DNA from 3 places in the Dechloromonas sp. ZS-1 genome. Region 2 is predicted to be linked to each of the others. Evidence: predicted binding sites of a transcription regulator. Region 2 holds the regulator's gene; each other region holds the start of a gene.
What was found. The regulator HrcA, encoded in region 2, represses chaperone genes, less so after heat shock. The targets are predictions, from matches to a motif close to TNTTAGCACTCNNNGNCNNNGAGTGCTAANA.
Positions count from the first base shown of each region.

Region 1 (9,831 bases), on a different contig from region 2:
AGGGACAGTGTTCATGGCCAAGGCAAAAGACACCGCTAAGGAAGCCCCCAAGGCTCGCACCAGCAAAGCCAAGGAAAAGGCGGCCGAAAAGGCGCTGCTTGAAGGCGCCATCGCCGATACGCCCGAACCGCTCGACGCCGAGACGCGCAAGACGCGCCTCAAAGCCCTCATCAAGCTGGGCAAGGAACGCGGTTACCTGACTTACGCCGAGATCAACGACCACCTCCCGGACGACGTCGTCGACGCCGAATCCATCGAGGCCATCATCTCGACCTTCAGCGACATGAGCATCCAGGTGTTCGACGAGGCCCCGGCCGCCGAAGACCTCCTCATGTCCGACACGGCTGCTGCCGCCACCGACGACGAAGAAGTCGAAGAGCAGGCAGAACAGGCCCTCTCCTCCGTCGACTCCGAATTCGGCCGCACCACCGACCCCGTCCGCATGTACATGCGCGAAATGGGCTCCGTCGAGCTGTTGACCCGCGAAGGCGAAATCGAAATCGCCAAGCGCATCGAAGAAGGCCTGAAGCACATGGTGCAGGCCATCTCCGCCTGCCCGACCACGATCGCCGAAATCCTCGACATGGCCGCCAAGGTCGAAACCGAGGAAATGAAGATCGACGAACTGGTCGACGGCCTGATCGACCCGAACGCGGTTGAAGAAGCCCCGGCTCAGGAGATGCCTGAAGAAGAGGACGAAGAGGACGAGGACGAAGACGAAGACGGCGAAGATGACGGCGCCGCAGGCGGTGCCGCTGCAGCCTCGCTGATCCAGCTCAAGGCCGATGCCCTGGAGCGCTTCAACACGATCAAGGCCCTCCATGCCAAGATGCTGAAGGCACTGGCCAGCAAGGGCTCGCAGGACAAGACCTACCTCAAGCTGCAAGGCCAGATTTCCGACGAACTGACCAACATCCGCTTCACGTCGCGCGCCATCGAGCGTCTGTGCGACAGCGTGCGCGGCATGGTCGATCAGATTCGCGGCTGCGAGCGCAAGATCCAGCAAATCTGCGTCGACCGCGTGAAGATGCCCCGTCCGCACTTCATCAGCGTCTTCCCGGGCAACGAAACCAACCTCGACTGGGTGGACGGCGAAATCGCCGCCGCCCCGAAGACCTACGTCGCCATCCTGACCCGCAATGCGCCGGCCATCAAGGAAGAGCAGAAGAAGCTGCTCGCGCTGCAGGACAGAACCGGTATTCCGCTCAAGGAGCTGAAGGACATCAACAAGCAGATGTCCACCGGCGAAGCCAAGGCCCGCCGCGCCAAGCGCGAGATGACCGAGGCCAACCTGCGTCTGGTGATCTCCATCGCCAAGAAGTACACCAACCGTGGCCTGCAGTTCCTCGATCTCATCCAGGAAGGCAACATCGGCCTGATGAAGGCGGTGGACAAGTTCGAATACCGTCGCGGCTACAAGTTCTCGACCTACGCCACCTGGTGGATCCGTCAGGCCATCACCCGCTCCATCGCGGACCAGGCCCGTACGATCCGGATTCCGGTTCACATGATCGAAACGATCAACAAGATGAACCGCATCTCCCGCCAGATCCTGCAGGAAACCGGCGCCGAGCCGGATCCGGCAACGCTGGCCAAGAAGATGGACATGCCCGAGGAAAAGATCCGCAAGATCATGAAGATTTCCAAGGAGCCCATCTCCATGGAAACCCCGATCGGCGACGACGACGACTCCCATCTGGGCGACTTCATCGAGGACACCGCAACCCTGGCCCCGGCCGATGCTGCGATGTACTCCAGCCTGCGCGGCGTGACCAAGGAAATCCTGGACACGCTGACGACGAGGGAAGCCAAGGTCCTGCGCATGCGCTTCGGCATCGAAATGAACACCGACCACACCCTTGAGGAAGTCGGCAAGCAGTTCGATGTGACCCGCGAGCGTATCCGCCAGATCGAAGCCAAGGCCCTGCGCAAGCTGCGTCATCCGAGCCGCTCCGACAAGCTGCGCAGCTTCCTCGACCAGGGCAACAGCTAAGCGTTCATTGGCGGGGCTGTAGCTCAGTCGGTCAGAGCAGAGGACTCATAATCCTTTGGTCGTGGGTTCGAACCCCACCGGCCCTACCATCCCAGAAAACCCCGGTTAATACCGGGGTTTTTTATATGCACTGTCGACACATTCAGTCACAGAAAAGCCTCGCTGCTTATTAGCACTCCCCCTGGGTGAGTGCTAGAATCAAGTTGTAACCGTTACTGGAGAGTTCAACGCAATGACCCACGCCTTGGCGCTTCCCGTCCCGTCCGCAGTTGGTAACATCGACGCCTACATTCAGGCGGCGAACCGCTACCCGTTGCTCACAGAGGCAGAGGAGACCCGGCTGGCAGAGCGCTTCCGCGACGATGGCGATGTGGAAGCAGCGCGTCAGCTGGTGCTGTCGCATCTGCGTCTTGTCATTTCGATTGCCCGTGGCTATCTCGGCTACGGCCTCCCCCATGCCGACCTGATCCAGGAAGGCAACATTGGCCTGATGAAGGCCGTCAAACGTTTTGATCCGTCGCGCGGCGTCCGCCTAGTCTCCTTTGCGATGCACTGGATCAAGGCGGAAATTCACGAATACATCCTGAAGAACTGGCGTCTGGTCAAAGTGGCCACGACCAAGGCTCAGCGTAAGCTGTTCTTCAACCTGCGCAGCCTGAAGAATGACTACGAAGGCATCGACACCCTTTCTGGCACACAGGCAGCGGAAGTCGCCGCGCGCCTGGGCGTGAAGGCGGAAGAAGTCGTCGAGATGGAAACCCGCCTGACCGGCCGCGACCTGGCGCTGGATGGCAACCCGGATGACGGCGAGGACAGTTTCGCCCCCATCGATTACCTGGCCGACTCCCGCTACGAGCCGGTGCGCGTACTGGAGAACAAGGCGGCGGCCCACCTGCAGAGCGAAGGCCTGCACGCCGCTCTGGAAGCCCTGGACCCGCGCAGCCGCCGTATTGTCGAGGCACGCTGGCTGGCCGAAGGCGATGCCGCCACGCTGCATGAACTGGCGGCTGAATTCGACGTGTCAGCCGAACGCATCCGTCAGATCGAAGCCAAGGCCCTGCAAAAAATGCGCGGCCTGCTCGCAGCCTGAGTAGCGGCAGACACGAGCCCGACGGTCAACGCCGCATCAGGCAACAAAAAGGGACGCCCAGGCGCCCCTTCTTTTTGAGCTGGATTTGGCACTTCCCGTGCCGTCGACCGTCAGACACGTTCCTGCGTATTCGAACGCAGGCTGTAATTGAAGACATCCTTGGCGCAGATATCGATACAGCGCCCGCAGTTGGTACAGGCCGATGCCAGAATGACCGGCGCCACGGCCTTCGCTGCGCCTTTCAGGGCCGGGCGGATGACCTGCGGCTCCGGGCAAACCTCGAAGCAGTCCATGCAATCGTTGCAAGCAGTGCGCTTGGCGGCCGAGACCCGCAGCGGACTCCAGCGCCCAAGCAGGCTGTAGAAAGCGCCCACCGGGCACAGCCGCCCGCACCAGCCACGGCTCATCACGAAGAGATCGAAGCAGAAGATGACGAGGGCGACGGTCCACGCTGCGCCCATGCCAAAAATCAGGCCGCGATGCAGCATCGACACCGGATTGATCAGCTCCCACAGCACCACGCCGCTCAAAGCCGAACCGACCAGGGTCATCCCCAGAATCCAGTAGCGGGTTTCGCGCGCCAGATGCACGCTGCCCTTGACGCCCAGACGATCGCGCAACCAGCCCGCCGCATCGGTCACGACATTGACCGGACACACCCAGCTACAGAACACCCGCCCGCCAACCAGGAAGTAGAAGGCCAGCACGATCAGCGCCCCGACCAGCCCCAGGGTTTCCGGCAGATGACCGGTCACCAGGGCCTGCAGCACGACATACGGGTCGGCCAGCGGCAAGGTATCGAGGGTGTAGCTGTAATTCAGGTTGCCCTTGACGAGCCAGATGCCGGCCAGCGGTCCGAGCAAAAACAGCCCCAGGATGCCGAACTGGCTCAGGCGACGCAGGATCAGCCACTTGTGCGCGGCCAGCCAGCCTTTTTCAGCAACGGCATCCGCCCCGATTGGCTTGTTGAGGCGGCTCATGGCTTGTCTCCCAGCCCCGGCGGCGTGCTCGGAATGACCCCGGCGGCACTGCCGGGCATGCCGCGCGCCGGCGCGGTGTGCCCGCTCGCCGGATCATAGTGCCCGGGCAGCACCGCGCCATCCGGCAGGCGATCCGGCAGATCGAGCATCTTGGATTCATCGATCAGGGAGTGCCCCGCTTTCTTCTGCTCCTCCCAGCCCACGCGGTAATGCTTGCCGAGCTCGCCCTTGGCCAGCTTGGGCGGCAAGACGCGGATGGCCGCTTCTTCCAGCACGCAGGATTTTTCGCACTTGCCGCAGCCCGTACAGTGGTCGGAATGCACCGTCGGCAGGAACATCGCGTGGCGCCCGGTGCGCTCGTTGGGGAGCTTTTCCAGGGTGATCGCTTCATCGATCACCGGACAAACCCGATAGCAGACATCGCAGCGCAGGCCGAGGAAATTCAGGCAGGTTTCGTGGTCGATCAGCACTGCCACACCCATCTTCGCCTTGTTGATGTCGGTCAGCGCATGATCGAGCGCCGTGGTCGGGCAGGCCTTGATGCACGGAATGTCCTCGCACATCTCGCAGGGGATGTTGCGTGCCGTGAAGAACGGTGTGCCGGTGGCCACCGGGTCTTCCGGCTTGGCGAGCACCAGGGTGTTGTAGGGACAATCGCGTACACACAGGCCGCAGCGGATGCAGGCCCCGAGAAAATCGTTTTCCGGGAGTGCGCCGGGCGGTCTCAGCGCCAGGGCGGGCAGGGCTTTGGATTGCTTGGCATAGAGGCCGAGCCCGAGGCCCAGCATACCGACCCCGCAGGCCATTTTGGCCACATCGAGGAAAAACTGCCGACGGGCAGCGCCACTCGCGGCAGGAGGGCTATTCGTCGTTTTCATGTTCCGGCTGACTTCAAATCCGTCAAGTCTGCAGTGTAGTCCATCAGACTTTTCGAATACTTAAGCCAGATCAAACGCTAATCCTGCAGCCCGTCCTGCGCCAGCCCGGGCAGCACCGCACGGGCATTCGCCGTGGTCTGCGCCATCACCTGCTCGACGCTGATCCCGCGCAATTCGGCCAGCACACGCGCCATCGCCGGCAGTTGGTCCGGCGTATTCCGCCCGCCATGCAGCCAGGCCGGCGGAATATCCGGGGCATCGGTTTCCAGGACGATGCTCTCCAGCGGCAGTTCGGCGGCCAGACGGCGAATCCGGGTCGAGCCGCTAAAGGTCATGGCGCCGCCAAAGCCCAATTTGAAGCCCAGCTTGATGAACGCCTCGGCCTGCTGCGCACTGCCGTTGAAAGCGTGGGCAATGCCGCCGCGAACACGATGGCGGCGCACGCCCGCGAGCACGGCATCCACCGCCCGCCGCACATGCAGCAAGACCGGCAGGTCCGCGCCACGGGCCAGGGTCAATTGGGCCTCGAAACAGGCTTGCTGGCGCACCGGATCCAGTCCGGGGACAAAGTAGTCCAAGCCGATTTCGCCCACGGCGATGGGGCGCGCCTGCTCAAGCCAATGCGCCAGGATTGCCATGTCATCCTCGCCGGCCTGCATGACGTAGAGCGGATGAATGCCGTAGGCGGCCACACAGCCGGGATAGCGCGCCGCCACCATTTTGGTCTTTGAAAAGCCGTTGACCGTCACCGCCGGGATGATGATCTGCCGTACGCCAGCTGCCCACGCTGCCGCTTGCACCGCGTCGCGGTCGCCATCGAATTCGGCCGCGTCGAGGTGGCAATGCGTGTCGATCAACATGCCATGAAGGGGAAAGTCGGCGCCGGGCGACGCCCGCTGATCAGATCGGCCAGGGCCGCACCGGAACCACAGGCCATCGTCCAGCCCAGGGTGCCATGGCCCGTGTTGAGCCACAGGTTGTCGTAACGACTGGCGCCGATGCACGGCACATTGGAGGGCGTGGCCGGACGCAAGCCGCACCAGAAGGCCGGCTCGCCAACGTACTCAAGATGCGGAAAGAGTTCGCGCGTGCGCGCCATCAGGGCCTCGCAGCGCACCGGATTGAGTTCGAGGTTGTACCCGTTGAACTCAGCCGTTCCCGCCACCCGCAAGCGGTTCCCCAGACGGGAAAAGACAATCTTGCGACCGTCATCGGTGAGACTGACCTGGGGGGCCAGCGTGCCCTCGGCCAGGGTCAGCGTGGCCGAATAGCCCTTCGCAGGATAAACCGGCACGCGCACCCCCAGCGGGTTCAGGAGCACGGGCGAATAGGCGCCCAGCGCGACCACGTAGGCATCGGCGGTGAGCAGTTCCTCACTCTCAGCGCCCCGCACGACCACACCGGCAATGCGCCGCCCGGCCGGGGCGATACGGTCAACCGTCAAACCGAAGCGAAAATCGACGCCCGCCGCCTGCGCCCGCTCGGCCAGGGCGCGGGTGAAGCGATGCGCATCGCCGGATTCGTCCGACGGGGTGTAATCGCCGCCCACCAGATAAGCACGGGCATCCCGCAAGGTCGGCTCGATTTCCAGGCAGCGATCGACGTCGACCGGCTCCCGATCCAGCCCGAAGCTGCGCATCAGGCTGGCAGCCGCTGCCGCCTGAGCGTATTCGGCCGGATCGGTGTACAGATGCAGGATGCCGCGTTCGAGGTGATCGTAGTGCAGCCCCGTCTCGGCCCGCAGGGCTTGCAGGCAGCCCCGGCTGTAGAGCGCCAGATTGACGATGGCTTCGACATTGCGCCGCGTCCGCCCGGGCAAGCACTCCGGCAGGAAACGCAGCCCCCACAGCCACTGCGCCAGATCGGCCCGCCAGCGCCAGAGCAGCGGCGCATCCTCGCGCCCCAGCCAACGCATCAGGTGGGCAAAAACATGCGGATTGGCCCAGGGCTCGGCATGCGAGACGGAAATCTGGCCGCCATTGGCGAAACTGGTTTCATTGCCGGCAATCGGCTGACGATCGATGACCGTGACCGTATGACCGGCTTGCTTCAAATACCATGCGGTCGTGGTGCCGACGACGCCGGCCCCCAGGACGAGGATATTCAAGCCTCGCCTCCCCTTTCGCGGACAATCCGGGCGACTTCCGGGATATGACGCATGCCGCGCATGACCGCAGCCAGATGCGTCCGGTGCGCCACCTGGATGGTGAAGTGGAGGATGGTAAACAGGCGTTCAGGGTCGGAATCCATGGCCACATGCTCGATGTTCGAGCCGGCCTCGGCAATCGCCGCCGCCACCTGGGCAAGCACGCCACGCGTGTTCTTGACCTCGACCCGGATGCGGATATCGAAAAGCTTGCCTTCTTCCGGCTCCCATTCGACATCGATCCATTTTTGCGGTTCGGTCGAACGCGACTTGCGGATGGTCGGACAATCGTGGGTGTGGATGACCAGCCCACTGCCCTTGCGGATCGAACCGATGATCGGATCGCCCGGAATCGGCTGGCAACACGGGGCCAACTGGATGGCCATGCCTTCGGTGCCGTGAATCGCCAGGGTCATGTTGCCCGGCTTGTCACCCGCCATGTCTTCCCGCGCCAGCAGGCGACGCGCCACGACGGACGGCAGACGCTTGCCGAGGCCGATGTCGGTATAGACATCTTCCATCGACTTCTGCCCCCCCGACTTGACCAGGGAATCCCAGGCTTCGCCCGGGATCGAAATCGGCACTACGCCAAGGGACAAGAGCTCCTGGCGTAGTAAGCGCTCACCTAGACGCGCCGATTCTTCATTCTGCATTGTCCGCAGGAAATGACGAATCTTGCTGCGCGCCCGCCCGGTCTTCACATAGGTCAGCCAGACCGGGTTGGGTGTAGCCTTGCCCGAAGTGATGATCTCGATCATGTCGCCATTGCGCAGTTCGGTACGCAAGGGTGCAAGGTCGTGGTTGATACGGGCCGCCGAACAGTGATGACCGACATCGGTATGCACCGCATAGGCAAAGTCGACCACGGTCGCCCCTTGCGGCAGCGCCATGATCTTGCCCTTCGGCGTGAAGACATAGACCTCGTCGGGGAAGAGGTCGATCTTGACGTTCTCGAAGAACTCGGCGGAGTCGCCGCTCTGCATTTCGAGCAGCGACTGCAGCCATTTGTGGGTCTTGATCTGCAGGTCGGCCCCGGACTCCTCGGCCTCCTTGTACAGCCAGTGCGCAGCCACGCCTTCCTGGGCCACATGGTGCATTTCCTGGGTGCGGATCTGCACTTCAACCGGCGTGCCATACGGGCCGATCAGCGTGGTATGCAAGGACTGGTAGCCATTCGCCTTGGGAATCGCGATGTAGTCCTTGAACTTGCCCGGCACCGGCTTGAACAGGCTGTGCAAGGCCCCCAGCGCCAGATAGCAGGTCGGCACATTGTCGACGACGACGCGGAAGCCGTAGATATCGAGCACCTGTGAGAAGGAGAGCTGCTTGTCCTTCATCTTGCAGAAGATCGAATAGAGGCTCTTCTCGCGCCCGAAGACATCGGCTCGCAGGCCGGCCTGGGCCAGCTTGCCACGAATGGCGTCGAGAATCCGGGTCAGCAGTTCCTTGCGGTTGCCGCGCGCCGCCCGCATGGCGCGCGCCAGCACTTCGGCGCGATGCGGGTGAATCAGGCGGAAGCAGAGATCCTGCATCTCGCGGTACAGCTTGTTCAGCCCAAGGCGCAGGGCGATCGGGGCGTAGATTTCCAGTGTTTCGTTGGCAATGCGCCGCCGCTTGTCCAAGCGCATGGCGGACATGGTCTGGAGATTGTGCTGACGGTCGGCCAGCTTGATGAGCACCACGCGCAGGTCGCGTGCCATGGCCATCAGCATCTTGCGGAAATTTTCCGCCTGCGCCTCCTGATAGGAGGCAAATTCCATCTTGTCCAGCTTGGACAAGCCATCCACCAGCTCCGCAACGCCCTTGCCGAAGCGCTCGGCGAGCTCCTGCTTGCTCGTCCCGGTGTCTTCCAGCACGTCATGCAGCAGCGCCGCCATCACGGCATCGGCATCCATGCGCCATTCGACGACGGCACCAGCCACGGCCAGCGGGTGGGTAATGTAGGGTTCGCCCGACATGCGCTTTTGGTGCGCATGCGCCTGCGCCGCAAAGGCGTAGGCTTCCTCGATCAGCGCAACCTGCTCGGGCGTCAGGTAATCGAGGCTATCAAGAAAGACCCGGTAGGCCGGGTCCTCCTGAGGGGGCGGGAAAGGAGACGAGCCAGGGGTCATCTGCATTCACCGCCCGAAGAATCAGGCCTGGCCGCGATTCAGCACTTCCAGACCGACTTTGCCGGCAGCCATTTCGCGCAGGGCGACGACAGTCGGCTTGTCCTTGCCGCATTCAACCAGCGGGGTGGCGCCGTTAGCGATCTGGCGAGCGCGGTGGGCAGCAGCCAGGGTCGCCTGGAAGCGGTTCGGAATTCGTTTCAGACAATCGTCGATGGTAACGCGGGCCATGGGTAAAACCTCGGAAAATTCAGATCAAACGGGTGAAGAGTTCGGCATGCCGCGCCGCTTGCGCGGCCTGGCGGAGACGGGATGCACGCACAACGGCGAGCAGATCGGCCAGCGCCTCTTCCAACTGGTTGTTAATAATAACATAGTCGAATTCCCCGACATGGCGCATCTCGGCCTGCGCTGCGGCAAGACGCCGCGCGATGACCTCGGCGGCATCGGTGCCGCGCCCGGTCAGACGGCGCTCCAGCTCTGCCATCGAGGGCGGCAGAATGAAGATGCCGATGGCCTCCGGGAACAATTTACGGACCTGCTGCGCACCCTGCCAGTCGATTTCGAGCAGCACATCGCGCCCTTCGGCAAGACGATCGGCAATCCACTTTTTCGACGTGCCGTAGAAATTGCCAT
Region 1 covers NZ_JBDIYD010000010.1:51,301-61,131, reverse strand. Annotated here, with positions in the region: gene rpoD (RNA polymerase sigma factor RpoD) at 8-1,993, shown strand; tRNA gene AACO21_RS12720 (tRNA-Ile) at 2,006-2,082, shown strand; gene rpoH (RNA polymerase sigma factor RpoH) at 2,226-3,083, shown strand; gene napH (quinol dehydrogenase ferredoxin subunit NapH) at 3,194-4,063, opposite strand; gene napG (ferredoxin-type protein NapG) at 4,060-4,941, opposite strand; gene AACO21_RS12700 (TatD family hydrolase) at 5,019-5,801, opposite strand; gene AACO21_RS12695 (D-amino acid dehydrogenase) at 5,795-7,048, opposite strand; gene AACO21_RS12690 (bifunctional (p)ppGpp synthetase/guanosine-3',5'-bis(diphosphate) 3'-pyrophosphohydrolase) at 7,045-9,204, opposite strand; gene rpoZ (DNA-directed RNA polymerase subunit omega) at 9,220-9,426, opposite strand; gene gmk (guanylate kinase) at 9,446-9,831, opposite strand, start outside.
Region 1: the regulator HrcA is predicted to act here: its motif matches at 2,161-2,191, upstream of rpoH (RNA polymerase sigma factor RpoH).

Region 2 (9,831 bases):
GGCTCATTCTCTCCGGGCAGGCTCAAGTCTCAGTCGACGGCCGTGTGCTGTGTACGCTGGGGACGAGCGAGCCGGTCGGGGAAGTGGCCTTCCTCCATCCGAGCGACGATCAGCGTTGTGCCACGGTGATCACGACCGAACGGACGGTTTTCCTCGAAATCAACGCCTCGGCGCTGGGATTGGCGTCCGAAGAATTGGTTTCCCGCATGCGCGATCACCTGCTGGCGCGCCTGATCAAGCGGATGCGCGAGGTCAACAAGGTGGCTGCCGCGCACAGCGAGCAGGCGGTGGGCGTCACCGAGGCCGCCGTTTTGACGCAAACCCGTCCGGATGGCGGGTTGAAACTCGAACTGACTCCAATGTAAAAACCGCCCCGAAGGGCGGTTTTTCTTTCTGATGCGTTTTCTGGGTGGGGGCTCCCGAGCCCAGAATCAGACCTTGAAGCGTCCTACCAGCGTGGACAGGCGTTCTGCCAGCTGCTTCAGGTCGTGCGCTGCCCCTGTCGTCTGTTCCACGGTGGTGGCGTTGTCATGGGCCATGTCGGCAATCGATTCGATGCTGGCTTCGACATCACCGGATACCTTGCGTTGCTGGTCCGTTGCCGCGGCGATGGCATCCAGGCCGTGGCCGACTTCTGCCACGGAGCCGTTGGTGGCTTCCAGGATGCGCGAGACGCTGGCGACTGCGGATTGGCTGCTCTCCAGATGGGAGAGCCCGGCCTCGATGCTGCGCCGGACGGCCACGGACTGCGCGCTCAACTGGGCAGTGATGCCATCGATTTCGGTGGCGGAGCGGGATGATTTCTCGGCCAGTTTGCGCACCTCGTCGGCGACCACCGCAAAGCCGCGTCCCTGTTCGCCTGCGCGTGCGGCCTCGATGGCGGCATTGAGGGCGAGGAGATTGGTTTGCTCGGCGATGTCCTTGACCTCGCGGGTCATCTGGGTAATGGAGTCGGTGTTGCGCACGAAGTTATTGACCGAGTCGGCCATTTCCTTGACCGCGCGCTCCACGACGGACATTTCGGAGAGAAGCACATGCAGGTTGCGGTTGCCCTCATTGGCGCGTTCCAGGCTCTCCTGCGATTGATGCAGCACATGCTCGGCACTTTGTGCGATGGAGGCGATGCTGTGGGCAAGTTGCTCGACCGCATTTGCAGCGGATTCGGATTTTTCGTTCTGCTGATGCGAGCTCTGGGCGACACGGTCGGCGCTTTCCGAGAGGGCTTCCACGCGGGTGTGCACCTGTCCGGCGGCATCCCGGACCTGGCGAACGAGTTGATTGAAATTCTCCATCATCTCGTTGAAGACATATGAGGACTGGCCGACTTCATCCTTGCCGCGCACCGGCAGGCGGCGGGTCAGGTCGCCCTCGCCGCGGGCAATGTCGCGCAAGCCCTGGCGCAGTTCTTCCAGCGGCGCGGTCACGAAATGGTTGGTCAGGAAGTAGATGATGACCAGCAGCAGGCCTACCGCCAGAAGGGCAACACCGGCAATTTTGATGCGGAATGCGGAGACTTCCGCTTCGACGGTGTCCAGCGAGACCTTCATGCTCACGACGCCGAGGACCGTGCCTTCCGGAACCTGGTGGCAAAGGATGCAGTCCTTGCCAAGGTAGTTCTTTGCAGCCTGTGTCGGGTTGATGACCCGAAGATAGGAGCCTTGGGCGGTCGCCTCCACGGCAATGTAGGATTTGCCGCTGCTCATGACTTGCTGTTCCTGCGGATCGAGCGCGCGGCTGGCCTTGGTGTCCGGACCGTACAGCTTGACCACGGCGTCGCTGCGGGCAACATGCAGATCCTTGATGATCGAGAGTTGCTTGATCTGATCGAGAAATACTTCTCGCTGCCCCACCGTGCCCGTAATCATCATGCCGGTCAGGCCGGCCATGGTCATTTCATGAATGCTCTGGGCAAAATCGGTGGCTTGTCGAATCGCGGTTTCACGGTTCACCTGGGTCGTCCAGAGGATGACAATCGTCCAGATGATGGCCAGGGTGAGCCAGATGGCGGCGGTCAGTCGGACCCAGATTTTCAAGTCGGAAAAGCGTGGCATGCGGGTATTCCTCCGAAAACGGCCACTACACCGTTAAATCAATATGCTGGATTGTGCCAGCCTGTCCGTTCTCATGCAAAAAAATACCAGTATTGGCAACGGCACCCAGCGTTGTTTGATTTGTTGTTTTTATTGAAAATGGTGTTTCGAGTGCCTGTGTGCTGATCGCGCCGACACCCGCCTGGCTGAGCGAGGTCAGGGGCGTGCCTTGCATGCCTGGTTGCCAGATACGTAAGCGCTGGTAGGTCTGGTCTCCTTCGTCGATCCAGCCATTGCCATCGTCGTCCAGCGCAGCCAGTTCGGCAAAGCCATTGCCGCTCAGTGGCCCGAATAATTCACGCCCATCGCGGATACGGCCATCACCGTCCCGGTCAAACGCCAGAAAGCCGCTGCCGCCGGCCGGGCGGGCGATCTGTTCCGTATCGCCATCCGCATCGAGATCAAAGGCAAAACGCAGATCGCTCAGTTCGGTGGCGGCGCCGTTGAAATTGATGATGAGCGGATCCACCTTCTGTGCCGTTGCGCCCATGCTCAGGCGGGTTTGGCTGATTTCGAGGTGTGAGCGTGTCATGTTCATCTCTACGGAAAAGGCGATCTCCCGGCCGTCGCTGGTGACCACCTGCCCGCGGGCGCTGAAATGGGTGTTCTCTTCCTCGGCCAGCATTTCTGTGCGCTCGTAAACCAGTCCGGGTGCGGTAGGCTGAGTGCTTGTTTCGCGGGTGTCAGGCGATGTCCCGTTGCTGGCAGCCAGCGTGCTTGGATCGAAAACACGCACTGTCTGGCCAGTCAGTGCCTCGAGCATCCGTCGGAGCAAATTGAGCCTTGGATCCTGGTTGACCGTGTCCGCATCAGCTTGCCGGCTGGTTTGCGTTGTCTGAGTGGGGGCGCTTGCCTGAGGGGGCGTCGCCGGGCGTGCCACAGCCCGTAGCGACACCCGGATTTCATGCTGATTCAGGCTGGCGTGTGCGCTGCGCATGTGCAGCGTGGTATCGACAATTTTCATCGCGGGCCTCCTGGCGCGTTTCATGGATTGATAACGGCCAGCGGCGACAAAAACTGAATACGTGTGCCGGGTTCAGGCTCCCAAGGCGCGAGCGCGGGCGGCGCTGGCTTCGCAGGCCGCGATGTCGGGAGATTGCCGGGTTTCCCAGCCGCCCAGATGACGTTCAACCAGCTCGCCCAAGGCTTCGATCCAACTCGGGGATTCGTTCAGCGCAGGGATGTAGTGGTAGGTTTGTCCGCCGGCGGTGAGGAAATCCTCTTTCCCTTCCATGGCGATTTCTTCCAGCGTTTCAAGGCAGTCAGCGACGAAGCCGGGGCAGATCAGATCGACGCGTTGCGTGCCGGATTGCGCCAGCGCCTGCAGGGTTGGCGCGGTGTAGGGCTGCAGCCATTCTGCCTTGCCAAAACGGGACTGGAAGCACACTTCGTATTGTTCGCGGCGAAGGCCCAGGCGTTCAGCAAGGAGTCGGCCGGTCTTCTGGCATTCGCAAAAGTACGGGTCACCCAGCGTCAGGCTGCGTTTGGGCAAGCCATGGAAGCTCATGACCAGTTTGTCGGCGGCGCCGAGTGGCCCCTTTTGGGCCCAGTGTTCGCGCACGGTTTTCTCCAGCGCAGCCAGGTAGCCGGGGTCGTCGTGATAGTTCCGGATAAAGCGCATTTCCGGCTGGTTGCGCGTTTTGAGCAACCAGCGGCAGGCTTCGTCGACCACGGTGGCGGTGGTGCTGGCGGCATATTGGGGGTACATCGGAACGAGCAGGATGCGGCGTACGCCGGCAGCCTTGAGTTCGGCCAGTACCTCCGGCACGGCACGGGTGCCGTAGCGCATGGCCCAGGTCACGGTCAGCTGATGGCCGCGTTCGCCCAGCCAGCCTTTCAGCAGCTTGGTCTGACGCTCGGTATGAACGCGCAGCGGGGAACCCTCGTTGGTCCAGACCGTAGCGTATTTGGCGGCGGATTTTTTCGGTCGAACGTTGAGGATGATGCCGTTCAGGATCAGCCACCAGGCCAGCTTGGGGATTTCGACAACGCGGGGGTCGGAAAGAAACTCGCCCAGATAGCGCTTGAGGGCGGGGCCGGTCGGGGCGTCCGGGGTGCCAAGGTTGACGAGGACAACCGCAGTCGCCGCCGGGGTGCCATGTGGGTAGGGCGGTTCTGGAAGAAAACGGGGCATCAGGAATCCGATTGGTGGGAGAGGGCGCTGGAGAGGAGGCGGGCCGTGATATCAACGATGGGAATGACCCGCTCGTAGGCCATGCGGGTGGGGCCAATGACGCCGACGGAGCCGACGACCTGTCCATTCACCTGGTAGGGGGCGGCAATGACGCTGCATTCGTCGAGCGGGGCAATCCCGGATTCGCCGCCAATGAAGATCTGGACGCCATCCGCCCGGTTTGACACATCCAGCAGGCGCATCAGGCTGGAGCGCTGGTCGAACAGGTCGAACAATTCGCGCAGGCGTTTCATGTTGGAGGACAGTTCCTCGACATCGAGCAGGTTCTTTTCACCGGAAATCACGTAAGGCGTCGCGTTTTCCGAGAGGGCCTGGTCGCCGGCCTCGAGCGCGAGGGTCATCAAGGGCTTGATGTCGTCGCGCAGTTGCTGGATTTCGAGGGTGAGGCGCTGCCGGATCTGATCGAAGTCGAGGCCGACGTAGTTCTGATTCAGGTAGTTGGCGGCGCTGACCAACTCGGAGGGTGAATAGGCCTTGTCGGTATTCAGAATGCGGTTCTGCACGTCGCCGTCCGTGGTGACGATGATGAGCAGGATGCGTTTTTCCGACAGGGCGAGAAACTCGATCTGGCGGATTCGGCTGCTGGCCCGCCGCGGTGCCACGACGACGCCGGCGAAATGGGTCAGGCTGGAAAGGAGTTGCGAGGCGTTGGCAATGATCTGGCTCGAGGGCAGGCCGTGCAGCGCCTCTTCCATGGCGCCGAGCTGGTGTGCTTCGAGCGGTCGCATGGTCAGCAGCTTGTCCACAAAAAGACGATAGCCGCGCGGTGTCGGAATGCGTCCTGCCGAGGTGTGCGGGCTGGCGACAAAGCCGGCTTCTTCAAGATCAGCCATCACGTTGCGGATCGTGGCCGGCGATAAATCCAGGCCGGAGACCTTCGATAGGGCGCGCGAACCCACGGGTTGCCCGTCGGCAATGTAGTGTTCGACCAGGGTCTTGAGGAGGGTTCGGGAGCGGTCATCCATCATGCTGGCGATTTTACAGAAAACGGGGGAGGGCACGGCAAGCCGTTTTTTATGCAAGAATTCGACCCCATGACTAGAAGCTTCGCTTCCTCCCGATTGCCAAGGACCATCGCACTGGTCGGCAAATACCATAGCCAGGAAATTGCCGAGTCCCTGCGGCGCCTGGCTGAATACCTGCATGAACGCGGGGTCTCCGTCTTTATCGAGCGTGAAACGGCCGAGCAGATCGGTAAGCTGATCGATCTCTCGCGCTGGGTGACCTGCGGCTTCAACGATATCGGCGCCCATGCCGACCTGGCCATCGTGCTGGGTGGTGACGGCACGATGCTGAATGCCGCCCGTCGGTTGGCGCGCTATCGTGTCCCGCTGGTGGGCGTGAACCAGGGGCGTCTGGGATTCATGACCGACATTGCCCGCGATGACATGCTGACCTGCATGGACGATCTGCTGGATGGTCGGTTCATGCCGGAGAACCGCATGCTGCTCGGGGCCGAAGTGTGGCGCGACGGCAAGGAGATCGCCTCCAACATGGCCTTGAACGATGTGGTCGTGGATAAGGGGGCGATCGGGCGCATGATCGAATTCGAACTCTTCATCGACGGCGAATTCATCTACAACCTGCGTTCGGATGGATTGATCGTGTCTACCCCAACCGGCTCGACGGCGTATTCCCTGTCGTCCGGCGGGCCGATCCTGCATCCGACGCTGACCGGCATTGCCCTGGTTCCCCTGTGCCCGCACGCCCTGACCAATCGCCCGATCATCGTCAAGGACGATGCCGATATCGAATTGCGTATCACGCATGCGGATGATCCGCGGGTGCACTTCGACGGCCAGGTGACCCTGCATCTGGAGCGCAACGATTGCGTACGCCTGCGTCGTTCCGAGTACGCCATTTGCTTCCTGCATCCGCCGGGCTACAGCTATTTCGCCATGCTGCGCCAGAAGCTGCAATGGAGTGAGCGCCCGAAAGGCCCCTGATGCTGCGCCAGCTTACGATTCGCGATTTCGTCATTGTCGACCGTCTGGAACTGTCCTTTTCGGCCGGTTTTGGTGCGTTGACCGGCGAGACCGGGGCCGGTAAATCCATCCTGATCGACGCGCTGGCCCTGGCGCTCGGTGAGCGCGCCGAAGCGGGTGTGGTGCGGGAAGGCTGCGAGCGGGCGGAGGTGACGGCTGCATTTGATGTGACTGCCTTGCCGCAGGTCAGCGCCTGGCTGAAAGCGCAGGATTTTGTCGAGGATGATGAGCTCCTGCTGCGCCGCGTGGTCGATGCCGGCGGTCGTTCGCGGGCTTACATCAACGGCACGCCGGCCTCGGCGCAGCAGTTGCGCGAGGTGGGTGAGTGGCTGGTGGATATCCATGGCCAGCACGCACATCAATCCCTGTTACGTGCGGATGCCCAGCGTCAATTGTTCGACGCGCATGCCGGTTTGACGGACCTTGTCCGGCAGGTCGGTGAAGCCTGGCGTGCCTGGCGCGATGCCGCACAGGCCATGCAGGCTGCGCAGGCGGGTTCGGCGGCCTTGGCGCAGGAGCGCGAGCAGCTGAACTGGCAGATTGAAGAACTCACGGCGCTCAGTCTGGGGAGCAATGAGTGGCCGGAGCTGGAGCAGGAGCATCGCCGCCTGGGGGCCGCGGCCGGCCTGATTGAGGGGGCTCAGGCTGCCTTGCAGGCGCTGGGGGGCGATGAGGGCGGTTATGCGCGGGAGATCGATCGCGTTGCCCATCGTCTACAGGGGCTGGCCGAACTGGATAACGGGCTGGGCGAGATTGCCGCCTTGGTGGCCTCGGCGCAGACCGAGTTGGCCGAAGCAGTCTCTGCCCTGCGCCGCTACACCGACCGGATCGACCTTGATCCGGCGCGCCTGGCCGCCGTGGAGCGGCGTATCGAGGCCATCCTTGATTGCGCCCGCAGATACCGTGTTACGCCGCAGGCGCTGCCGGCTTTGCTGGAAACCTGGCTGCTTCGGCAGCAGGCGCTGTCGGCGGCGGTCGACCTCGCTGCACTGACCCAATCCGTGACGGAGGCGGAGGCCGCATTTGCCGCGTTGGCGCGTGACTTGTCGGCCAAGCGGCGTCTTGCTGCACAAAAAATGGGCGATGCAGTCAGCGGCATGATGCAGCAACTGGCGCTTTCCGCTGGTCGTTTCGACGTGGCGTTGCTACCGCTGGAAGCACCGGCGGCGCATGGTCTGGAAAGTGTTGAATTCCGGATTGGCGGGCTGGCCGGTCAGGTGGCGCGCCCCTTGGCTAAAGTGGCGTCGGGGGGGGAGTTATCCCGCATCAGCCTCGCGATCCAGGTGCTCACGTCGCGTTCCGCCCAAGTCCCGACTTTGATCTTCGATGAAGTGGATGTGGGGATCGGCGGCGGGGTCGCCGAGATTGTTGGGCGCTCGCTGGCCGAATTGGGGGCGGAACGTCAGGTTCTGTGCGTGACCCATCTGCCGCAGGTTGCCGCACGGGCGGCGTGGCAGTGGCAAGTGAGCAAAGCGCAGCGTGATGGTGTGACGCGCTCCGCCATTTGCGCGCTGGATCAGGCCGGGCGGATCCAGGAAATTGCACGCATGCTGGGCGGGGTGGATATCACCGACCTGACCCGCGAGCATGCGCGGGAAATGCTCGGTTTTTCAGCGTCGACCGTCTGAAAGTCAGGCCAGCCAGCCGAACAGGCGGGCAGTCGCCAACGCTGCCAGCAGCAGGAAAAAGACGCCGCTGACGCGGTGAATGATGCCCAGTGGCAGTCGGTTCAACAGCTTTCTGCCTGCAATCACCCCGAGCAGTGACGTGCTCGCCAGGGCCAGGGTGGCGCCGCTCCACACCGCCAGGCTGTCCGTGGTGCTGCCCATGCCGGCGACGGCGATCTGTGTCTTGTCGCCGAATTCAGCCAGGAAAATCAGCAGGAAAGTGGTAGCGAAGACCCCTTTGCCGGGTTTCTCGTCGACTTCCTCATCTTCCTCTTCTTCCTCGTGGCGCAATGCCAGCAGCCCGAACACGCCAAACAGGATTGCCACCGCAGCGGTGATGACCCATTCCGGCAGCCAGGCCGCCACGGCAGCGCCAAACAGTACGGCGAGCAGATTCAGGAGGGCGAAGGCGGTGACGGCGCCGGCAACGACCGGCAGGCCGCGGTGACGGGCGGCGAGGGTCATGCAGACCAGCTGGCTTTTATCGCCAAATTCCGCCAGGCAGATCAGCAAAAAAGTGGCCCCGGCAGACGACAGCCAGCCGCCTGCCTGGACGGCATTCAAGTCGATCATGGTGAGGGTGCTCAGGCCTTGTCGCTATCCTTGGCCGCGCGATGCGGGCAAGGATTCTTCGTGCATTGGGCGTAGAGATACAGGGCGTGATCCTGAATCGCGAAACCGCGTTCTTCGGCAATCGCATTCTGGCGTTTTTCGATCTCGGGATCGTAAAACTCTTCCACTCGGCCGCATTCGATGCACACCAGATGGTCGTGATGCTTGCCGTGGTTGATTTCGAAAACGGCCTTGCCGGATTCGAAGAAGTGGCGTTCGAGCAGACCGGCCTGTTCAAATTGGGTCAGGACGCGATAGACCGTGGCCAGGCCAATGTCCATGTTCTCCGCCAGCAGCATGCGATAGACGTCTTCTGCCGTCATGTGCCGTTGCGTGCTCTTCTCGAAGAGTTCGAGAATCTTGAGGCGGGGAAAAGTGGCTTTGAGCCCCATGTTCTTGAGGCTTTGCGGGTCGCTCATCGTCGGAAATTCCAGAAAGTCGTTGGCGGCAGTGGTGCCGACTATTTCGGGTATGATATACCGCTTCAAAGGTGTTTGAGAAACCCGGAATTCCGCATGTCCCCAAGCCGTCTACTGCCGACTGCAGTGTTTTGCCTCGTTTTGGGCGCTTGTAGCTACAAGCCGACCTTCATCAACGAATACAAGATCGATGTCCAGCAAGGGAACGTACTGTCCCAGGACATGGTGTCTCAACTCAAGCCCGGGCAGACCCGGGAGCAGGTGCGCTTCATCCTTGGCACGCCATTGATTAACGATATTTTTCATCAGCAGCGCTGGGACTATGTGTATCGTTACGAGAACGGCAAGACCGGTCAGGTCGAATCGCGCAAGTTTTCAGTGTATTTCAACAAAGAGGGCCGTCTGGAACGCGTCGGCGGTGACGTTGATGTGGCCACGGTGGCTGAGCTGACCGTGCCGCAATCGGCGCCGCGCCTGGTCGACCTCGGGACGTTGTCACAGGAGGCCGCAGACAAGCCGCTGCCGCCGCGAACGGAGCCGGGCTTTTTTAGCCGCTTCATGGATTGGATGGGATTGTAAGGCATGAGCAAGACGCGTATTGGCGTGGTGGGGGCGGGCGGTCGCATGGGCCGCATGCTGATTGAAGCAACCCTCAAGGACGAAAACCTGGCGCTGGGCGCCGCCTTTGATGTACCGGGTAGTCCGGCGCTCGGCAAGACGGCTGGCGAACTGGTCGGGATGGCCTGCGATGTGGTGGTCACGGATGATCTCCCGGCTGGTCTGAAGCAGATTGACTGTCTGATTGATTTCACCCGTCCGGAAGGGACCTTGATGCACCTGCAGGCCTGTCGTGAGGCCAAGGTG
Region 2 covers NZ_JBDIYD010000005.1:196,082-205,912, reverse strand. Annotated here, with positions in the region: gene AACO21_RS09555 (serine/threonine-protein kinase) at 1-365, shown strand, start outside; gene AACO21_RS09550 (methyl-accepting chemotaxis protein) at 432-2,051, opposite strand; gene AACO21_RS09545 (VCBS repeat-containing protein) at 2,077-2,853, opposite strand; gene hemH (ferrochelatase) at 3,127-4,224, opposite strand; gene hrcA (heat-inducible transcriptional repressor HrcA) at 4,224-5,252, opposite strand; gene AACO21_RS09530 (NAD kinase) at 5,301-6,230, shown strand; gene recN (DNA repair protein RecN) at 6,230-7,897, shown strand; gene AACO21_RS09520 (TMEM165/GDT1 family protein) at 7,901-8,509, opposite strand; gene fur (ferric iron uptake transcriptional regulator) at 8,521-8,967, opposite strand; gene bamE (outer membrane protein assembly factor BamE) at 9,064-9,546, shown strand; gene dapB (4-hydroxy-tetrahydrodipicolinate reductase) at 9,550-9,831, shown strand, end outside.

Region 3 (9,831 bases), on a different contig from region 2:
AGACCAGTTTCACATGCGGGTTCGCCTCGGCAATCCGGCGCGCCTGTTCGGCTGCGGCCAGCGTCTGCTCGAAGCGGCTGCCCGGGGGCAGGGAGAGATAGATCTGGGTCTGCGACAGATCGTCCGGTGGCAGGAAGCCGGTCGGCAGATAAGGCACCAGCGCGAAGGAGCCGAAGAAAAAGCCCGCTGCGCCGAGCAGCGTGGTCAGGCGGTGCTTCAGGCACCAGGCCGCCCAACCTTCATAGAGAGTCAGCCAGCGCGGCGGGGCCTGTTCGGCACCCACCGGACGCAGGATGTAGGCGGCCATCATCGGCGTCAGCATGCGCGCCACGACGAGGGAGAAAAAGACGGCGATGGCGGCGGTCCACCCGAACTGGACAAAGAATTTGCCCGCCACGCCGCTCATGAAGGCGGTCGGCAAAAAGACGGCAATCAGCGTGAAGGTGGTGGCGATCACGGCAAGGCCGATTTCGTCCGCCGCCTCCATGGCTGCTTCGTAGGGCGTCTTGCCCATGCGCAGGTGGCGCATGATGTTTTCGATCTCGACGATGGCATCATCGACCAGAATGCCCACCACGAGCGACATCGAGAGCAGGGTCACGACATTGAGCGTGAAGCCCATCAGGTACATCGCGGCAAAGGTCGGAATGGCCGACAACGGCAGCGCGGCCGCCGAGACAAAGGTGGCCCGGCCATCGCGCAGGAACAGCCAGACGACGAGCACGGCCAGGGCCGCACCTTCGATGAGCAGACGCATCGAGCCTTCATAGTTCTCGATCACCGGATCGACGAAATTGAAGGCTTCCGTGATCTCGATATCCGGATGCTCAGCCTTCAGCTTGCCCAGCGCGGCGAGCACGGCATCGGCCACCTCGACCTCGCCCGCGCCCTTGCTGCGCGTAATTTCAAAGCCGACCACCGGCTTGCCGTTGAGCAGCGCCGTCGTGCGCCGCTCGGCGATGGTGTCTTCGATCCGGGCAATTTGATCCAGGCGGACATGTCGACCGTCGGAGAGCACGATGTCCATCGCGGCCAGTTCACTCGCCTGGCGCACCGTGGCCAGCGTGCGGACCGATTGCTCCGCCCCGCCGACATCGGCCTTGCCGCCGGAGGCTTCCTGCTGGATACGGCGCAACTGGCGCGAGACATCGGCTGCGCTCGCGTTCAGGGCAAGCAGGCGGGCCGGGTCGAGCTCGATGCGGATTTCCCGCGTCACGCCGCCGACGCGCGATACCGCCCCGACGCCGCGCACGCTGAGCAAGGCCTTGGCCACGGTGTTATCGACAAACCAGGAGAGCGCCTCCTCATCCATGCGCGACGACGCCACCGTGTAGGTCAGGATGGGCGCACCGGAGAGATTGACCTTGCTCACCACCGGGTCCTTGAGGTCGCCCGGCAGATCGGAACGGATGCGCGAGACCGCATCGCGCACATCGTCGACCGCTTCCTGAGTCGGTTTTTCCAGACGGAACTCGACGGTCACGGTGGCCGTGCCGTCCTGCACCTTGGTATAGATATGCTTGATGCCCTGCAGGGTAGCGACCGAATTCTCGATCTTCTTGGCCACCTCGGTTTCCATCTGCGCCGGCGCGGCGCCGGGCAGGCTGGCCGTCACCGTCACGGTGGGCAGGTCGATGTCCATGAACTGCTGGACCTTCATGGCCTTGAAGGCCACCAGGCCGGCCAGGGTGAGCAGGACGAAGAGCAGAATCGCCGGAATCGGATTCCGGATGGACCAGGCGGAAACGTTCATCACTGCGCGCCCGTCACGACCTGAACACGATCCCCGTCGGCCAGGAAGCCGGCACCGCTGGCGACGACGCGCGCCCCGTCAGGCAGGCCATCGAGGATTTCGATCGCGTCCCCGCGTTGCCGCCCGGTCTTCACCTTGGTCTGGGCCACACGGTCTTCCCCTTCCAGGCGATAGACGTAGGCAAACCCTTCGCGCAACACGACGGCGGCTTGCGGCACGACCCGCGCCGGCTGCTCGCCGAGGGCAAATTCGCCACGTGCGAACATCCCGGCCTTGAGCCCGGTCGATGCCGGCAGATCGACATACACCAGACCGTTGCGCGTGGCCGGATCGACGCTCGGTGCCACCATCCGCACCTTGCCTTCGGTCAGCTCGCCGTTCGGCCCCCGCAGGCTGGCCGTACTGCCGGCCTTCAGGCGCAAGAGGTCGGCAGCCGGAATTTCGGCCCGCCATTCGAGTCGACCGCCCCGGATCAGCCGGAAGAGTTCCTGCCCGGCCTGCGTCAGCGAACCGACGGCCGCCGTCCGGGCCGAAATCACGCCCTCGTCGGGCGCGCGGATCGCGGTCCGGGCCAGGCGCAGCTGCGCCGCATCCAGACGCGCACGGGCCGCAGCCAGACGCGCCAGACCAGCCTGTTCCGCGGTCTGATACTGGGTTGCCATCTGGGCACTGTAGAAGCCTTTTTCGCGTAGCTCGCGCGCCCGGCCGGCGTTGGCCTTTGCTTCGGCCAGCGCGGCCTCCAGTTCAGCCACGCTGGCTTTGGCCTCGGCCACCTCGGCGCTCGCCGTCTCCGCATCGATGCGGGCCAGCACATCGCCCTTGCGGACGCGATCGCCCACCTGCACCCGCACGTCGGTCAGGCGCTGATTGCCGGTCTCCGCCCCGATCACCGCTTCCTGCCAGGCCACCACGTTGCCGTTCGCAGCCAGCACCTGCGGCCAGGCCTCGCTGCGCGGCGTGGCCAAGGTCACGCTCAGGGCAGCCCGGGCGGCCGGCTTGGCCTTTTCCTCCGGTGCATCGCCGCCACAAGCGGCGAGCAGACTGAAAGGCAGGGCAAGCAGGGCAAAACGAAAGGCCGAAGACATGACAGGTGACCGGATACGAGGAAAACGCCCATCATAAAGAAGGACGCCCCGTGACTCCACTCGGGAAAACCGCAAGACGTGCTCGCGGGTTATCAACAATCCACAAAACCTGTGGATAAGTCTGTGAACAGCGTCTGTAAAGTTTTGCTAAGTACCGGTCTGAAAAGGGTTTTTCTTACCTTGCCCGAAACTTCAGCAAAACAGTTAAGCCATTGATTTATAACGAATTAAGCAAAATTCAACAACTTTGCCCAGTTTCACATCTGTCAATGGGTTTTACAAAAAATATTCCGTTCAGCCTGTGTAAAAAATGACTTGACACCCCCGTCAGGGAGGGCAATGTCGCCCTCACCGAATCGCCTTCTCGGTGGTCATGCACATCTCGGATGGCGGGCGTGCAATGCCTCATGCCCACGGTCGCGATTCGAGCCGCCGTCTTGCGCGAATACCGACACCGCAATCGCCCGCGCATGTGCACACCGCAAAAGCAACAATGCCCGCCATCTTTCGATGGCAGGCATTGTTTCGGCGTTTCGTCCGACGCCGGCCAGAAGGCCGGTACGCCGGACAAGCAGCGAAGCGCAGCAGCGCGGGTATTACATACCCATGCCCATGCCGCCCATACCGCCCATGCCGCCCATATCCGGCATGCCGCCGGCCGGCTTGTCTTCAGCCAGTTCAGCAACCATGCACTCGGTGGTCAGCATCAGGCCGGCCACGGAAGCGGCGTTCTGCAGTGCGGTGCGGGTGACCTTGGTCGGATCCAGCACGCCCATTTCGACCATGTCGCCGTACTCGCCGGAAGCAGCGTTGTAACCGTAGTTACCCTTGCCGCGGACGACCTTGTCGACCACCACGGACGGCTCGTCACCGGCGTTGCCGACGATTTCGCGCAGCGGGGCTTCGATGGCCTTCAGGATCAGCTTGATGCCGGCGTCCTGATCGTGGTTGTCACCCTTCAGGCCCTTGACGGCAGCACGGGCACGCAGCAGTGCGACGCCGCCGCCCGGGACGATGCCTTCTTCAACGGCAGCACGGGTGGCGTGCAGCGCGTCTTCGACGCGGGCCTTCTTTTCCTTCATTTCGACTTCGGTGGCAGCGCCAACCTTGATGACGGCCACGCCGCCAGCCAGCTTGGCAACACGCTCCTGCAGCTTTTCGCGGTCGTAATCGGAGGTGGCTTCCTCGATCTGGACGCGGATCTGCTTGACGCGAGCCTGGATGGCGACTTCGTCACCGGCGCCGTCGATGATGGTGGTGTTTTCCTTGGCGATTTCGACACGCTTGGCCTGGCCCAGATCCTTCAGGGTGGCCTTTTCCAGGGTCAGACCGGTCTCTTCGGAGATCACGGTACCGCCGGTCAGGATGGCGATGTCTTCCAGCATGGCCTTGCGACGGTCGCCGAAGCCCGGGGCCTTGACGGCAACGGTCTTCAGGATGCCACGGATGTTGTTCACAACCAGGGTGGCCAGCGCTTCGCCATCGACGTCTTCAGCGATGATCAGCAGCGGGCGGGAAGCCTTGGCGACTTGTTCCAGGACCGGCAGCAGGTCACGGATGTTGGAGATCTTCTTGTCGAAGAGCAGGACGAACGGGTTGTCCAGCAGGGCGATCTGCTTGTCCGGGTTGTTGATGAAGTACGGGGACAGGTAGCCGCGGTCGAACTGCATGCCTTCGACGACGTCGAGTTCGTTGGCCAGGGACTTGCCGTCTTCAACGGTGATGACGCCTTCCTTGCCGACCTTTTCCATGGCTTCGGCGATGATGTCACCGATGGAGGAATCGGAGTTGGCGGAGATGGAGCCAACCTGAGCGATTTCCTTGGTCGTGGTGCACGGCTTGGAGATCTGCTTCAGTTCTTCGATGGTGGCGGCGACAGCCTTGTCGATACCGCGCTTCAGGTCCATCGGGTTCATGCCGGCGGCCACGTACTTCATGCCTTCGCGAACGATGGCCTGGGCCAGCACGGTAGCGGTGGTGGTGCCGTCACCGGCGATGTCGGAGGTCTTGGAAGCGACTTCCTTGACCATCTGGGCGCCCATGTTGGCGAACTTGTCCTTCAGTTCGATTTCCTTGGCAACGGACACGCCGTCCTTGGTGACGGTCGGGCCGCCGAAGGAACGATCGAGCACCACGTTGCGGCCCTTCGGGCCCAGGGTCACCTTGACCGCGTCGGCCAGGATGTTGATGCCTTCGACCATGCGGGCGCGGGCGGAATCACCGAATTTGACTTCTTTAGCAGCCATTTAAAACTCCTGAAATGTGTACAGTTGAGGCAGTCGACCGCAGATTACTTCTGCAGGACACCCATGATGTCTTCTTCGCGCATGACCAGGACTTCCTGACCATCAACCTTGACGGCCTGGCCGGCGTACTTGCCGAACAGGACGCGATCGCCGACCTTGACGTCGAGGGCGATCTGTTTGCCGTTCTCGTCGCGCTTGCCCGGGCCGACGGCCAGAACTTCACCTTGATCCGGCTTCTCGCCGGCGGAATCCGGAAGGACGATGCCGGAAGCGGTGGTGCGCTCGGCTTCGACGCGCTTGACGATGACACGGTCGTGCAGAGGACGGATGTTCATACGATTACTCCTGTTGGTTCTCTTACAAGAAAAGATGAATGTGGCCGGTCAGCATCGGTTGGACCGGCTGCCACCGGGATCGGACACGACGCCGTTTATTAGCACTCGCATCCGGTGAGTGCTAATAATAAGGTCGCCCCAAATCGATTTCAAGAGTGTGCTTCGACAATTTTCTTTTGCTACCCGGCATCGCTAAGCATCTGTTTTATTGCCGCTTAAATAAGACTAGGCAGCAAAGCATGACTTTAGTCATAATGCCCCTATCCATGCCTCGGCTTTTAGCAGCGTTCGCCGACCGCCCCTTCGACCTCGTTGCGCCCTCCTCGACCGATGAAAAACAATCAGCCCATCACCCAGCGCGAAGTCCCGTTTCCGCCCAACACCTACCTGGTGTCCCGGACCGATCTGAAAGGCATCATCATCCAGGCCAACGAGGCCTTTGTTGAGATCAGTGGCTTCACACACGATGAACTGATGGGCAAGAGTCACAACATCGTCCGCCACCCCGACATGCCGGAAGCGGCCTTTGCAGACTTGTGGGCCACGGTGAAGAGCGGCCTGCCCTGGCGCGGCATCGTCAAGAACCGCTGCAAGAACGGCGATCATTACTGGGTCGAGGCGTTCGTGACGCCGATCCGCAAGAATGGCGAAATCATCGGCTACCAGTCGGTGCGCACGCCGGCCCCGGCCGATCGCCGCGCGCAGGCTGAAGCTGCCTACAAGGCGGCCGGCCAGAATGGCAGCCTGCCCCGCACGGGACGACGCAGCCTCTCCGTCAAGCTGAGACTGTGGGCGGGGCTGGCCCTGCTGGTGGCGCTCATGGCGGTCACCGGTTTCATCGGCCTGAACGGCATGGCCAACTCGAACGCCCAGATGACGGCGATGTACTCGGATAACCTGCTGCCGTCCAACCTGGTCAACCGGATGATGTTCCTGCTTTCGGACAACCGATCCCAGGTCATGCTCGGCCTGCAGCACGACCCGGCCAATCCGAATGCCAAACTGCATGATCACGCGCTGGACATGCACATCGATGCCACGCTCAAGAACCGCACCGAAATCAACGCCCTGCTCGACCAGTTGAAACTGATCGCACTCACCGATCAGCAGAAAGCACTGCTGGACAAGTTCGGTGACGCACGCGAGCGCTTCTCGAAGGAGGGCGTCAATGTCGCCCGCACCCTGCTGAAAGACGGCAAATACACGGAAGCGAACGCGACCCTGCTGCTGCAGATCAATCCCTTGTACCGCGAAATGCAGAAAGCCGGCGAAGCCTTGATTGAGGCGCTGAGCACCGGCGCCAAGGAGCGCCACCAGCATGGCGAGGCGGAGTACCAGCGCATCCGCGCCATCAGCCTGGGCCTGCTGGCCCTGGCCGTGCTCGCTGCGCTCGGCGGCGGCGCACTGCTGATCGCCAGTATCGTGAAGCCGATCCAGCAGGCCGTTCACGCCTTCGAACACATCGCCGAAGGCAAGCTGACCGACGAGATCGACATTGGCGGGCGCGACGAAGCCGGCGTCCTGCTCTGCAACCTGGCCACCATGCAGGCCACGCTGAAGGCCATGCTGGATGACATCGCGCAGGCCTCGCGCCATATCGACACGCGCTGCCGCCTGCTCGAAAGCCGCATGCAGCAGGTGACGCGCCAGTCTGAAGACCAGCACCAGCGGGTCGAAGGGGTGGCCGCCACCGCGGAAGAATTCAGCCAGTCCGTCCAGGAAGTCGCCACCAGCGCCGCCGAGGCCGCCGCAGCCGCACGCCAGACGCAGGAACGCGTGATCGACAGCAACGCCAATATCGGCCAGAGCATGCAGGCGACCGCCCGTGTCGTCGACGCGGTGACCGAATCCAACAGCACCATCGGGGAACTCAAGGAATCCATCGTCAAGATTGGTGACATCACGCATGTGATTGCCGAGATCGCCAACCAGACCAACCTGCTCGCCCTGAATGCCGCCATTGAAGCAGCCCGTGCCGGCGAAGCCGGACGTGGCTTCGCCGTGGTGGCGGACGAAGTGCGCAAGCTGGCTGAACGCACCACGCTCTCTACCGCCGACATCACGCAGACCGTCCAGACCATCCAGCAAGTCACCGCCCAGGCCGTGAGCAGCATGGACCGCGCCGCACAGGAAGTTCAGACCGGCATCGGCAAGCTGCAGGAAAGCGTCGCCGGCCTGGAAAGCATCACCACCGCCACGCGCGAAGTGACCGACATGGCCGGCCACATTTCCGACTCGGCCCGCCAGCAAGGGGTGGCCAGCGAAGACGTGGCCAACAGCATGCAGCAGATCACCATCCTGATCGAACAGAATACCGAATCGGCCAAGTCAGCCCGTCAGGCGGCCGATGAATTGCTGGCCACGGCCCGCAGTCTGGATACCCTGATCGCCAGTTTCGAACTGCACCGTCGCTGACCCAAGCCGACCGGCTTTCATTAAAATGGGGCGCTTTTCCGGCGCCCCGTTTCATTTCATGTCCCGCTTCCATTCGTTTCACCAGACCCTGCGTCGCCTTGCCGGCCTGACCGCGCTGCTGGCCGCGACCGCCCATGCCGACGGCTTGCCCCCGGAGGTCATGAAAGCCCTGAAAGCCGCGCAGATTCCGGCCAATCAGGTGGCGGTCGTCGTGCAACCGGTCGAGGCAGCGGCCCCCTTGGTGGCCCACCAGGCGAGCCGGGCGATGAACCCCGCTTCGGTCATGAAGCTGGTCACCACCTATGCCGCGCTCGATCTGCTCGGTCCGGCCTGGACGTGGACCACGGGACTCTGGCTGGACACGGCGCCGGTCGACGGCATTTTGAATGGCAATCTGTACTTACGCGGCAACGGCGACCCGCGCTTCGCCATCGAGCACCTGAGCACGCTCCTGCGTCAGGCCCGCACGCGCGGCATCCGCCAGATCAACGGCGACATCGTGCTCGACCGCAGCGCCTTCGACATCCCCGGCATCGATCCCGGCGCCTTCGACGACAAGCCGATGCGTCCCTACAACGTCGGCCCGAACGCCCTGCTCCTCAATTTCCAATCCATCCGCTTCACACTGCAGCCGGACAATGGCCGCCCCCGCGTCCTGATGGAAACGCCCAGCGAGGGCCTGCGTGTCGATAATCGCCTGCAGGCCGGCGACGGCGCCTGCGCGAGCAACTGGAAAGACCTCATCCAGACCCGCCTGATCCCTGAAAACGGGCGCGCCCGCCTCGAATTCACCGGCACTTACAGCGCCCTCTGCGGCGAGCGCAGCCTGAACATGGCCCCGCTGACCGCCGACGAACACGCCAACGGCCTGATCCGCGCCCTCTGGCAGGAGCTGGGCGGCCAACTGGCCGGCAGCGTGCGCGCCGGCAACGTGCCGCTCGGCGCCCGTCTGTTCACCCAGCACGAATCGCCGCCGCTGGCCGATGCCGTGCGCGACATCAACAAATTCAGCAACAACGTCATGGCGCGGCAGGTCTTCCTGACGCTGGGGGCAGAATCCGGCCGCGACGGGCAGTTGACCGCCGCCCAACCGGAGCGGGCGCGCCAGCGCATTGGGCAATGGCTGACCGGGCGCGGCCTGCGCTTCCCGGAGCTGGAGATCGAAAACGGTTCCGGCCTGTCGCGCCGCGAGCGCATCAGCGCCGGCAGCCTCAACCGGCTGCTGCTCGATGCCTGGAAAAATCCGGTGATGCCGGAATTCATCGCCAGCCTGCCCATCGTCGGCATCGACGGCACCATGAAAAAGCGCCTGACCAACGGCGAGGCAAGCGGCCGCGCCCACATCAAGACCGGCACGCTGGACGGCGTCAAGACTGCCGCCGGTTACGCCCTCGATGCCCAGGGCCGCCGCCATGCGGTCACCTTCCTGATCAACCATCCGCGCGCCGCGCTGGGCGGGCCGGCCATCGATGCGCTGATCACCTGGGTGGCGCAACGACGCAGCAACGAAACACCGCCCGCGCTGGTCAACGACTGACGCCCCCCGCCTGTCCCTCGCCCATTTTTGCCCTGTTTACGATGTCGACCGCCGCCCACCGCCACACCCTCTTCGAAGATGCCCAGAGCCTGCTCGTTGCCCCGCTGCTCTGCGCCTTTGCCGTGCTGCTTTTCCGCGAGGCCGGTCTGCTCACGGGCGGCACCATCGGCATTGCCTTCCTGATCCATTACCTCAGCGGCTGGGCCATCGGGCCGGTGCTCTTCGTGCTCAACCTGCCGTTTTACCTGCTGGCCATGAAAGCCATGGGCCGCACCTTCACGATCAAGACGTTCATCGCGGTGGCCCTGCTCTCGGTCTATGCGGAACTGCTGCCGCACTGGATCAGCCTGCAATCGATCGATCGCGTGTTCGCGGCGGTCATGGGCGGTTTTCTGGCCGGCATCAGCATCCTCATGCTGATCCGCCACAAATCCAGCCTGGGCGGCCTGGGCATTCTCGT
Region 3 covers NZ_JBDIYD010000006.1:8,921-18,751, forward strand. Annotated here, with positions in the region: gene AACO21_RS09605 (efflux RND transporter permease subunit) at 1-1,753, opposite strand, end outside; gene AACO21_RS09610 (efflux RND transporter periplasmic adaptor subunit) at 1,753-2,838, opposite strand; gene groL (chaperonin GroEL) at 3,435-5,084, opposite strand; gene groES (co-chaperone GroES) at 5,129-5,419, opposite strand; gene AACO21_RS09625 (methyl-accepting chemotaxis protein) at 5,750-7,834, shown strand; gene dacB (D-alanyl-D-alanine carboxypeptidase/D-alanyl-D-alanine-endopeptidase) at 7,893-9,371, shown strand; gene AACO21_RS09635 (YitT family protein) at 9,413-9,831, shown strand, end outside.
Region 3: the regulator HrcA is predicted to act here: its motif matches at 5,516-5,546, upstream of groES (co-chaperone GroES).